Regions from separate parts of the Peribacillus sp. TH27 genome, predicted to be linked through region 2. Evidence: riboswitches for the same ligand, from Rfam matches in the RefSeq annotation. Region 2 holds a riboswitch; each other region holds the start of a gene.
The links. A riboswitch is a leader RNA that binds a small molecule or an ion and turns the genes downstream of it on or off. The one in region 2 is predicted to bind S-adenosylmethionine.

Region 1: another riboswitch for S-adenosylmethionine. It lies ahead of JFU24_RS09050 (Fur-regulated basic protein FbpA); the one in region 2 lies ahead of JFU24_RS13995 (sugar ABC transporter substrate-binding protein).
Region 3: another riboswitch for S-adenosylmethionine. It lies ahead of mtnK (S-methyl-5-thioribose kinase); the one in region 2 lies ahead of JFU24_RS13995 (sugar ABC transporter substrate-binding protein).
Region 4: another riboswitch for S-adenosylmethionine. It lies ahead of JFU24_RS28400 (YezD family protein); the one in region 2 lies ahead of JFU24_RS13995 (sugar ABC transporter substrate-binding protein).

What each region holds. Positions count from the first base shown of each region.
Region 1 is NZ_JAEKEV010000002.1:1,587,777-1,590,902, forward strand. Features, by position in the region: gene JFU24_RS09035 (DUF459 domain-containing protein) at 1-256, opposite strand, end outside; gene JFU24_RS09040 (GNAT family N-acetyltransferase) at 579-1,085, shown strand; partial or broken gene JFU24_RS31285 (Spo0E family sporulation regulatory protein-aspartic acid phosphatase) at 1,220-1,294, opposite strand; gene JFU24_RS09050 (Fur-regulated basic protein FbpA) at 1,642-1,857, opposite strand; SAM riboswitch class I at 2,004-2,108, opposite strand; TPP riboswitch at 2,267-2,370, shown strand; TPP riboswitch at 2,450-2,539, shown strand; gene tenA (thiaminase II) at 2,658-3,126, shown strand, end outside.
Region 2 is NZ_JAEKEV010000002.1:2,617,038-2,620,163, reverse strand. Features, by position in the region: gene JFU24_RS14000 (GTPase domain-containing protein) at 1-1,662, shown strand, start outside; SAM riboswitch class I at 1,759-1,864, shown strand; gene JFU24_RS13995 (sugar ABC transporter substrate-binding protein) at 1,981-3,096, shown strand.
Region 3 is NZ_JAEKEV010000002.1:5,367,976-5,371,101, reverse strand. Features, by position in the region: gene JFU24_RS27325 (pyridoxal phosphate-dependent aminotransferase) at 1-208, opposite strand, end outside; SAM riboswitch class I at 935-1,089, shown strand; gene mtnK (S-methyl-5-thioribose kinase) at 1,170-2,372, shown strand; gene mtnA (S-methyl-5-thioribose-1-phosphate isomerase) at 2,387-3,126, shown strand, end outside.
Region 4 is NZ_JAEKEV010000002.1:5,608,631-5,611,756, forward strand. Features, by position in the region: gene JFU24_RS28390 (TetR/AcrR family transcriptional regulator) at 1-232, shown strand, start outside; gene ssuE (NADPH-dependent FMN reductase) at 800-1,336, shown strand; SAM riboswitch class I at 1,669-1,777, shown strand; gene JFU24_RS28400 (YezD family protein) at 1,956-2,099, shown strand; gene JFU24_RS28405 (phosphoadenylyl-sulfate reductase) at 2,314-2,991, shown strand; gene sat (sulfate adenylyltransferase) at 3,020-3,126, shown strand, end outside.

The DNA.
Region 1 (3,126 bases), 1.0 Mb from region 2:
TACCTCCATTACTGTTAATCAAGTCGTTTGTTCCAATATAAACAATAAACGTGTCGGCTTTGTCCAATTTCGTGTTAATTTGATTATCTTCAAGCTGATCAATGACACCATCTGTTTCCTGGCCTTTAATACCGTAATTCCAAAAACGGACCTTTTTTTCAGAATCAGGGTTATTCAATTCATCCTCCAGACCTTCTACATAACCTTCCCCATCCTTATCACCTTTTCCATAGGTTAACGAATCTCCAAAAGCCATCACATCTTCCGACTCTGAAGCCTGAAACTTATATGCAGACAAAACAAATAACTAGTACAATTACAAATAAACCTACTATTTTTTTCATTTGTTTCTCCTTATGTAATGTATTTACTATGAAGTATTTTATCTTGTAATTACCCCAAAAATGAACATACTTAACATGCAAAAAAATGAATTGTCAGATAAACTGTAAAAAGTGTATGATACAATAAAAGCATTCAATGGAACGGATTTTCGTCAACCTCCTTTTATTCATAAATAGGGTGGGAATCCCATGTTTCTGGAGATTGTATACATAATAAGGATAGGAGTTAAAATGATGGATCAGTATATAGATTTTAGGGATGCAGAACTAACAGATTTACCAAGAGTAGTCGAAATATATAATTCGACTATTGCTTCAAGGATGGTCACTGCAGATACAGAACCTGTTTCAGTGCAATCGAGGCTTAAATGGTTTGAGGAACATCATTCAGAAAAACGACCGCTTTATATTATTACATTCGAAGGAAAAACTGCTGGATGGATGAGTTTTCAATCTTTCTATGGTAGGCCAGCCTATGATTCCACTGCCGAGATCAGCATATATATTGATGATTATTTCCGGGGAAAAGGAATTGGACAAATTTCGATTCAAAAGGCAATTGAAGTGAGTCCAAAATTAGGAGTTAAGACACTACTTGGTTTCATATTTGCTCACAATACACCGAGCATAAGACTGTTTTCTAAATTTGGTTTTGAAGAATGGGCGCATTTACCTCAAGTTGCCGAGCTAGATGGTATTGAACGGGATTTAGTAATCCTTGGTAAGCGTGTTAATATTTGAATTTCATTATTTAAAAGCTATTGCCTTCATTCAGCAGTAGCCTTTTTTAGTTTCAATGAAGAAATCTATTTTAAAGTCACTGACGAAATTTAAAAATCACTATAAACTTTCTTAAGCAAAAAATATTGTGATTTTCATTTATTTGTTATAGCATTTAACAGCGAATCCAATTCTTGACTTGCTTGAACAGTTAGAAGGCTTGTAAAACCATAATCAGTCTGCCAATTTAATCATTTCCCGTCTCTTTTCTTCTATTCTTTCTACGGTTATCTGTGGGGGCATCTATAGTCACTTCCTATTTATTCAATTTTCTTACATCTTTTATGATAAAGAAATAAGTAGTTAAAATCAACCATATATGGAAATTAAAATGTGTTATTCCACAAGGTAAATGTGACAAAAAGCCTATTCTATTCCCTGTTTGTGTATTTTTTGTGACATTTTATATTCTTGACAAATATAAAAAAGCATTCACTCATGTACACTGCGAATGCTTTAATAATATTCATCAGATTAAATAATATTTTAAGATAGTAAAGTATTTTAAGAACTCTTACTATGTCATCCACTCTGAAGGAGACTCGATATTAGGTCTATTTATAACAATCTTATATTCATCTTCAAGCACTTTTAAAGGAACATCATAAAGATGTCTTTCATCAGAGGTTTTATAAACTCCATTCGCTAATAACTCTTCAATCAGCAATGCCTTCCTCTGTTCAATTCTCTTAAATAATTCTGCCATGTAAATGGCTCCTTTCCTTGTCTTCATCAGCCCGCCTTCATATGAGCTAAATTGTAGTAACAGGTATCATTTTCACCAAATTATATCTTTTCTATTATGTCACTAAACGTTATTTCACAAAAATAAAAGCCTCTTCTAATTCAAGAAGAGGCTTACAGTAGTCCGTTCGGCTCTTCTTATCTTCCAAGCGTATGCTTGTTGGATGTAGCACAGTTCCCAAAATGGGTCTGCTGCCGAGGTTTCTTTGGGCCAAGTCCCTCCACCTCTCTGGATAAGAATTCAATATATAAATGATGTAGACATGATTTTATCCCAATATTCTTCAAAAGTCAATCACATGGTTCTCCCTTTTTTTGATAGGTATTCTCTATAGACCCCATTCAAATTGGGTTGCAATTTCCTGGCTTTCTGATATGATGTCAGTAATTACATACATTCACACCACTAGGGGAGTCTTTTTAAGACTGAGATGGAATTTGTTCCGGACCCTTTGAACCTGAACCGGATCATACCGGCGGAGGGAAGTGGATGATATCGTCTTTAAACACATGACTTTATCCATCTGCCCCGCTCCGTATTTCAGGAGCGGTTTTTTTTTTCAGATGGAAAAGGTGAATAATTAGACTGCTAGGGGAGCACTTTTGCTGAGAATCAAACCCTTTGCACCTGATCTGGTCATACCAGCGGAGGGAAGCAGGCTGTAAGAAGGAATTTGCTTCTTCCTCGGTAACAGCCGCTTTCTTTCAGAGAGCGGTTTTTTTGTTGATCAGATAGTGTATGCACACTTTACAATTTTAGTAAATTTTAAATTTCAAGGAGGATGTACCATGGAGAATACAAAATTAGAAACCTTCAGTGATAGACTTCATGAACGGGCAAAAGGAATCTGGAAAAGGAACCATACACATCCCTTTGTTCAGGCGATTGGAGATGGGACGCTTTCAGAAAAGAAATTTGCCTATTACCTAAAGCAGGACTATATCTATCTTATGGATTATTCCAAACTCTTTGCGTTAGGAGTCATCAAAGCTCATAATCTCGAAACCATGGCTAAGTTTGCAAGTATTTTGAATGAAACCCTTCAAGTAGAAATGGATATCCATCGACATTATGCTTTGGAGTTCGGAATCAGCTCAATCGAATTGGAAAATACAGAACCTACTCCAACCACTCTAGCTTATACGGGTTACATGCTAAATGCAGCCCAAAATGGGACTTTGGCCGACCTGATAGCCTGCCTCCTTCCATGCGCCTGGGATTATTATGAGATCGGTTTGCTATTAAAAGAACAAAATG
Region 2 (3,126 bases):
AAACTGAAATGGATGGTAGACGGACTTAAGGATACCGAAAATTTCAATCTTCTTCTTGTCGGAAGCACAGGCAATGGCAAAACATCCTTTATTCAGTCGCTTGCTGGAGAGAGTATTGCTGCCGAGGACCATTCGTCCCTTGTCAGTGTCAAAGATGGAGATAATCTGGAAATCTATGAAATTACAGATACAGATCACAAAGTCGTTGGTGAGTTAACTGAATTGGATGAAACACGCCGTCAGCGCGGAACCATTGTCGACGTGACCCTTATTAGTGACTACCTAAAAAATAATCGCCTGCGTTTACTTGATACACCAGGGTTCAATGGGGAAAAAAGTGTAGACTCTGATTTCCAAGGGTATTTACAGGGCAGCGATGGATTGATGTTTGTTCTCGATGCACGAGCGCCTTTCACCGGTAGTGAACGAGATTTGTTATTGGAAATTCAAATGATGGCACCGAAACTTCCGATTCATTTCTTACTAAATAAGATGGATACGATTTACAGTGACCAAGTGGCAGTCCGGATGGAAGATGAAACATGGGATAAAGTGAATGCGTATTTCCCGAACGCAAAAGTATTTGCGTTCTCCAAACTTTATGACAGCAAACAGCAGTTACAGGACCTTTCATCCTTCCTTGATTCGAATTATCAAGCTGATAATTGGAAGGAAAGAAGATCTGAGAAGATTCTTGCATTCATTCGCAAAACGTTATCTTACCTGCTAGAAAAACGGGCAGCTAATGAGCGGAAATGCGAGCACTCAATTTCTTGGAATGAGCAGATGGAAGTCAAATTGAATGGAGCCGTCAATCAACTGGCAGATTTGGAAAAAGAAAAAAGTGAAAATATCATAAGGTCGTATCGTTCAATTAAAGAAGAAGTGAAAAAACAGCTTTCTTCAAGAATCCCTGAATTACTAAGAGAATGTTCTAAATCATTAACGGAAAGTAGCGATTTCAGCCAAGTTCATATACAGTTGAACGATGAAATGAATGAGCAGATTCAGGCATATATTTCAGACAAGATTATGCCGCAATATTACCGTTCTCTTCAAGACTGGATTGCTACATCTCAGTTGGAATTTACACAAATTCAACAGTTTATGGATGAGATGAGCACAGGGTTCAATGAATTGTACAAAGAAGAGCGAATTACACTTGCGGGAGACTTTAGAGTTTTGGATGATTGGCGCCGTGATGCGGATCGGATGACAAGCAGTATCCGCATTGAAGACGTTAATATTTTACTACGCCGGACCCCATCGCAATTGCTGCTTAAAGGGGCAGGGAAGTTGTTTGGAGCGATTCCGCAAAATAAAGCTAATATGTACAACCGGTATAAGAAGTACCTAGAAAGTGAAGACTACCAGGATGTTGCAGAGATGATCAGTGACCGTTTCCTTACACAATTCGGATTGTTTGAAAAATCTTTGGATAGAGATATCTCACTTTTCTATCGCAGTTCATTTGCCTTACTTCAAAAAACGATAGAACAAACACAGACTGAAATCAAAGATCATCAGGCAGCACTGGAGCATATGAGAGAAAATCCGGAAGTATACCGTGACCCGATTACTCTATTTGAAGTGAAACTACGTCAGTTAGAAAGACTTGAAAAGATCGAGAAAAAGCGTCTGGCTAAGCTACAAAGAAAATAAGTGTAATAAGAAACATTTTAAATATTCAAAAATCTATTGACTTTACGACTATATCCCTATAAAGTGGTAATTACGAAAAACGTAACACATTATATTCTCTTATCAAGAGTGGCGGAGGGACTGGCCCTAAGATGCCCAGCAACCGTTCCATTAGGAATTGGTGCTAAATCCTGCAAAACAGAAATGTTTTGACAGATAAGAGAGGGACAAGTCTGCAAATCAGCTGATTAAACCTCTCTATTCTAGAGAGGTTTTTATTTTGGGATTTACACCAACCTAATTGATAAGATTAATGAGTGAAAAGAAGGGGGAACTAAAATGAGGAAGTCAATTTTTAAAAGGGTTTTCGTTTCGGTCATAGCTTCGGCTTTGCTTTTAACGGGCTGCTCTTCAGGACAAAGTTCAACAGAATCAAAGAAGGATGAAAAAGTATCTTTTAAAAATGTTCCAGAACGATTTGCAAAAGGGGAAGGTGCCAAAATCAAAGTCATTCGTAAGATTGGCGGAGATGATCATACGGCTCAATATTTAGCTGGAGCGAAGGAAGAAGGAGAAGCATTAGGTTTTCAAGTGGATACGTATACAGCAAATGGCGATACGGCTAAATTCCATGATGCAATCGCCCAGGCTTTACAAGAAGATTATGACGGCTATATTATCTCCCATGGTGATGATGCAGCAACAGTGAATGACGTTCAAAAGTTGGTTGATGCAGGAAAGAGCGTTGTTACATTCGACTCTATTAGCGACTTATCTAAAATTGACGGTGTGACCTTAACTTCACAGGATGATGAAGCATTGGCAACTCTGGCTTTTGATAAATTGATAGAAGAACAAAAAGGTGAAGCAGCGATCGCATACCTTTGGGTAGATGGTTTCCCACCAATGGTGAGAAGAAATGCGGTGTATCAGGAAAAATTAAAAGAAAATCCTGGGATTAAAGAAGTCGAAAGATTCGGAGTAGCATCTGCAGATACTTCGGTTCAGACACAAAATGCGGTAGCCGCAATGTTGAATAAATATCCCAAAGGCAAACTAGATGCGATTTTCGCAACATGGGATGCATTCGCAATTGGAGCGGCTCGTGCGATTAAAGAAGCTGGCCGCGATGAAGTGAAGATATACGGAATCGACGTATCTAATGCTGATCTTCAAGAGATTCAAGCGAAAGGCAGCTCTTGGTCTTACACGGCAGCTGTCGATCCGAAATTGATTGGTGCAGTGAATATGAGGATTTTGGCAAAAAAATTAGCGGGTGAAGAAACACCGCAAACATATGACTTAGAAGCTTCACTTATTTCACAAGAGCAGATTCAAGCTTCAAAAGAAGCGGTCAACATGGCCAACTTGTCCGGTATTGTCGAAGGATGGGGAGTATCAACGGAATTTGAAGAAGAATGGATGAAAGTATTGAAAGATCATTATAAAAAGTAAAAAACAGAGTCATTAGACACTCTCTTTCTA
Region 3 (3,126 bases), 2.8 Mb from region 2:
AAGGAGAATATTTATGATTTATTGTATTTTCTGCAGCAGTCTGCAAACTTTTCACAATATGCTCTGGCGTCGGCTGGTCAGGATTTCCCTGCCCTAAATTAATGACATCATGACCTTGCTCTGTAATTGCCTTAACTTTTGCAACTAGAGAAGCAAAAAACTGCTTGGGTAGTTCCTGAAGCTGTCTGGATTTTTCGAATTGCATCATTAAACACCTTCTCTGAAATTTCTTGAAATTCTAGTCACAAATGATATATGTTTATCATAGTCTTGTAAAGTGTTTTTTTACATATAGAGGTTTTAAAAAATGAAATGGAAAATCTCCTTCCACCAAATGGATATGCCTTTGGATAACCCTATATTAACTTTCATTTCGCAGTACAAATGGATAGAAAACGCCGTCTAATCTAATCCGGATATAGTTATTTTACCTGAACTTTGAACAGTTGGATACGACTTAACTAGGTTGAATGAGATTGCGGATGAAGAAGCAGAAAAAACGATTACATTCATTTGTTATAACATACGTATACAAGGATGTCAGTGAGTCCATGCCGTTCAAGGTGCGGAAGTTCTATTCGTATCCGCCGAGTGGCCCAAACCGAGCCTCGATCATTAGGGACCGATATAGGGTCAGCCGTGCCATGGAGAACCAACCCTACATTTTAGCATTAAATCGTTCAGGGTCGATTTTATTAAACTATTTGCCGAACAATCCCTGATTATAGATCCATGGGGGAATATCGTAAGTGAAGCCGGCGAAGAAAGAACTCCTAACAGGTACCCTGGACCTCTCAAAAGTAACGGAAGCATGTAACAAAACTGAATTCGAAGAACGTCGTGCGGATTATTATTAAATTACCCATTGACAAACTATTTAAAAAGTTGATATTATTTTCCCGAAGATTAAAATTTCAGAAAACATTTACATTTACTCTTATCAAGAGCAGGCTGAGGGATAAAGGCCCTATGAAGCCCAGCAACCGACTGTAATACCATTGTGAAATGGGGCGGAGTTTCCGCCGGATTATAAATCCACAGGGCACGGTGCTAATTCCACCAGAAAGCAATATTTCTGGAAGATAAGAGGTCCGAAGCTAAAACTTCTGCCTCTTTCTATATGAAAGAGGCTTTTTCATTATTATTTTAAATATTTGGAGGGGAAAATAATGACTTTAAACCATTCGAACTTTGAATTACTGTCAAATGAAACTGCAATAACCCTTGCAAAAAAACTAGGGTTGGTCAAAACAGATGCCACTTTAAAATGTAGAGAGATAGGCGATGGAAACTTAAATTATGTCTTTCATATTACAGACACAGCCACAAAAAAAGGAATTATAATCAAACAAGCGGTTCCTTATGCAAAGGTACTTGGTGAAAGTTGGCCGCTGACCTTAAAAAGGGCTGCAATTGAAGCAAATGCACTTATCCATTTCAAGAGCTATTGTCCCGAATTTGTACCGCAAGTCTATTATTCAGATGAACAGCTTGCTATCACAATCATGGAAGACCTCTCACACTTAAAAATAGCGAGAACAGGCTTAATCGATGGCGATCAATTTCCATTACTATCGAAACATATTGGTGAGTATGTTGCCAAAACGGCATTTTACACATCTGATTTGCATTTAGAACCGTCTGCGAAAAAAGAAGTGGCCCGAAACTTCACGAATCCTGAACTCTGCAAAATTACTGAAGTTTTTGTTTTCACAGATCCTTTTTTTGAAGAACTACCGGGTGAGTATGAAGTAGAATTGACGGATGCTGCCAAAAGCATTTGGAATGATCAAGAAGTAATACTTGAAGTCGCTAAGCTGAAACAAAGCTTTGAAACCGAACAGGAAGCCTTACTTCATGGAGATTTACATACGGGAAGTATATTTGCAAGTGATACCGAAACGAAGATTATTGATCCTGAATTCGCTTTTTATGGACCAGTTGGGTTTGATCTTGGCCAATACACAGCAAACATTCTATTCCAGGCAGTTACACGTAATCCCGCTGGAAAAGAGGAAATTTTCACACACCTCCAAGAATTTTGGGATACTTTTGAAGAGACATATACTAGTCTTTGGAATACCCAAAACAAAAGTCCGTTTCGTCAAGTAAATGGTTATCTATCATATGTGCTCACTAAATTCAGAAAAGATGCATATGGTTTTGCTGGCTGCGAGCTGATTCGGAGAACAATAGGCTTATCTCATGTTGCAGATTTAAATGTTATTGAAGATAAAGAAACAAGAATCGCTGCCAAAACGGCTACATTGAAAATTGGTGCTTTTTTAATTAAAAAAAGGGAAGAATTGGATGTTCCAGCTGTGATTGAAGCATTGAAGCAACATACACTGCCTACCTATTCAACCCTTTAAAAGGAGAACTACATATGACGACGACAACAGCCTTACCTTATTCCGTTCAATGGGATGATACTCATATAACTTTATTAAATCAACAGGCCTTACCTACAATTACAGAATTCATTAAACTTTATTCCGTTGAGGATGTATTTGACAGCATTTTGACATTAAAGGTCCGCGGTGCCCCAGCAATTGGTCTAACTGCAGCATTCGGTGTCGCACTTGGAGCGAATCAGGATGGTTCAACTGATTTAGGGGAATTCAAACAAAATGTAACTACACATATTAAAAAACTAGCTTCTTCACGCCCTACTGCAGTCAACCTTTTTTGGGCGTTAAAAAGGATGGATAACATTTTGCAAGCAGCCAAGAGTATTCCAACTGCCAAAGAGGCACTTATACTGGAAGCAAAAGCAATCTTTACAGAAGATGAAGAAATGTGCCGAAAAATCGGGGAACATGGTTTATCCTTATTTGCTGAAGGAGATTCCATATTAACGCATTGCAACGCTGGGGGAATTGCCACTGCTCGCTATGGTACAGCCTTGGCTCCCTTCCATCTAGCGAAAGAAAGAGCCTTTCCGATAAAGGTATATGCATGTGAAACAAGACCTGTCCTGCAAGGGGCACGTTTGACTGCTTGGGAACTAATGCAATCTGGAGTGGACGTCACTTTAATCTCTGACAATATGGCTGCTCATACCATTCATCATAAACAAATCAATGGTATTATAGTTGGTGCTGATAGGATTGCGGCAAACGGAGA
Region 4 (3,126 bases), 3.0 Mb from region 2:
CCACCTTTCTACGGATGAGCTTGTAGAGAATCACGTTATCACATTGATAAAAAAATTCTTGAAAATAAAGAACAGTATTCGATATTATTTCGAGAAACTCAATACGATCAAGAAATTTCTAAACAATATGTTGAGCAAATCTTCAAGCCAAATGCTAAGCTTATTGAACTTCAGAAGAGAATTGATACTGGAGAGATTCACTATATTTCCGATATTATCTTATTTAATGTAGGAATTATTTCTTTTACATTAGCTTTATCGACCCATTATGAGATTCATCAACAGAAAACGGAACCGTATTTTACTGAGGAAGGAATAAAGAGTATTGCTCAGCTTTTAGTATATGGGATTCATGGAAAAAGCAATAATACATAAATAAACGGTCATATTTAAGGCGTATGAGTCAACAAGCCGCAAATATGACCGTTGCTTTATCTACTATTAGTATTAGTTATTCAAGCTTGTACCTCTAGACTTGACGATACATTGTGCAAACTAGTGTAATCCGAAGAATGGAACTATACCTGTTATTTTGGAGATGCAAAAATTAAAAGGTCAAGGAAGAAACAGTTTTAAATTTCAGGAAAAATAGAGGGGGATAACTGATGAAAGTTTCTGAATAGGTTATTCACATTAATCCCGAGTTAAACACTTGACTTTTATTTTTCTGAATATTACGATGATTATATGATACATGACTTTACCTAGGCAGGGTTCTTATCCGATTTATGTGATTGAGTGATTTTTATTGAATCAGCAAGTCTTAACGCAGATAAGAAAATAATAGGAGGAAATTTATATGAGCGAAATCGTAATTTTATCGGGCAGTCCAGCGAGTCCATCAAGAACTGACATCTCTTTAAAACATGTTCGATCACTAGTTGAACAAGTGGGGTTTACCACTGCTTATTACTCTATAACGGATTTTTCCGCAGATGATCTATTCCAAGGCCGGTATAATAGTGAAGATATAATAAAGCTTTCAGAAAAAATTCAGGAAGCTAGAGGTATCATTATTGGTTCACCAGTATATAAGGCATCTTACACAGGCGTGTTAAAAGCTTTGATTGATTTGCTACCTGAGGGTGCATTTAAAAATAAGCCTGTTCTGCCAATTATGATTGGTGGAAGTAACAGGCATTTATTGGCGATTGATTACGCACTTAAACCTTTAATTTCAATTTTAAAAGGTGAGCCGTTGCAGGGCTTATATTTTGTAGATAAGGAAATAGATAAGCAGAATCCAGAAAGCCCAATTAAAGATGGCGAATTAGTTGATCGTGTGCAAAGTCAGGTGCAAGAATTTGTTGAAGCGATTCAATTAAGAAATAATTAAATGCTGTTAATAGACTAAAAGTAAAGGCTTAAGGTTTTGAACTATTTTTATTTTCATGAGATTAAAGATTATTTATGTACAATCATTAAAACTAATTAACCTTAACAATTAGGCCTTAAACAATTGTAAAAAGAGGTAAGTAATGAAATAGACTCATTTTTTTTAAGAGTTTCTCTTGAAAATGAGTCTATTTTCATATTTAACTTATACAATATCCGTTCAAGGAAAAGTGTGTATAATAATAACAGTTCACCCATTTTATTAATCCAAGTTATTTTATAAGAAAACTCCATTGACAAGGAATAAATATATGTTAATATTTAAAATAATAAAACTTATCCAGAGCGACGGAGGGAATTGGCCCTTTGAAGTCCAGCAACCTGCATGATGGATGCAAGGTGCTACATCCAACAAAATGTTGATCATTTTGGAAGATAAGGTAAAAAATATTACCTTGAAAATCTTTCCATCATGGAAGGGTTTTTATTTCTGTAAAATTCGTTTGCAAACCATAGCATTGTAAGATGTTTTGGAATATATAAATTTAAGAAAATGCATTTTATAAACGGGTCAGCTATACGATAAGCTAGTCTCGGATTTTCTTAAAGGAGGAACTGGCTTGGAAAAAGAGAATCAGCTGGAGGAAATATTTGAACGCCTACAAGAAATGCTTAAGTCGATGAAATATGGATCCATAACACTTATCGTCCAGGATGGTAAAATTATTCAAATGGAAAGAAATGAAAAGCTGAGAATTAAATAAGGTATCTGCTGACTAGAAAACTAGAGGTGGATTTAACTGATATAAAAGAGAGTATTAGTTAAATTCGTCTCTTTTTTCTAGGGTCTTTTAAGCGTTAAAAAACAACAGCGAGTATTAATCGCAAGTTACTCTATTCTGTGAAACATTTAGCAAGTTTTTAGAGGGGGCTTTAAGATTGTCTGCATTAGTAAACTATGAAAATTTCGACACAGAGATTTTGCCTGCATTTCCTGAGGACAGTGAGACAAAAGGTGCTTTAGAAGTTCTTGAGTGGGCAAATTCCCAATATGGTAACAAACTCATTTATGCATGTAGTTTCGGCATTGAAGGAATAGTACTTACGGATTTATTGGCAAAGGTCAATCCTTCAGCCAAAATTGTTTTTCTGGATACGGATGTTCATTTTGAAGAGACTTACAAATTAATTGAACAAGTTAAAAAGCGCTATCCGCAGCTTTCAATTGAAATGAAAAAGCCGGCATTGACGCTCGAGGAACAAGCAACTGAATATGGAGATGAGTTATGGCTCCGTGATTCAAATAAATGTTGCAGCATACGTAAGATCGCGCCGCTTACTGAGGTACTTTCAACGGCAACTGCTTGGCTCTCGGGACTACGCAGGGAGCAATCTGAAACAAGAGCATTAACGGAATATATTAATCAAGATAATAAGTTTAAATCAATTAAAATATGCCCGCTTATTCATTGGACATGGAAAGATGTATGGCGCTATGCCCATAAAAATGGACTTCCATATAATGTTCTTCACGATAATGGATATCCTAGTATTGGCTGTAAAACATGTACGGCACCTGCTATCAATGCCGATGATTTACGCTCAGGACGTTGGCAGGGCGCGCAAAAAACAGAATGCGGATTACATTTATCTTAATAAATAGAAAATTTAGGGGGAAATTAGTATGACAGTTAGCTTACCGCACGGAGGAACGTTGATCAATCGTTGGGAACCAGACTATGATATTACTAAAATAAACAACTCAATCGAAATTGATGAGATTGCTTTAAG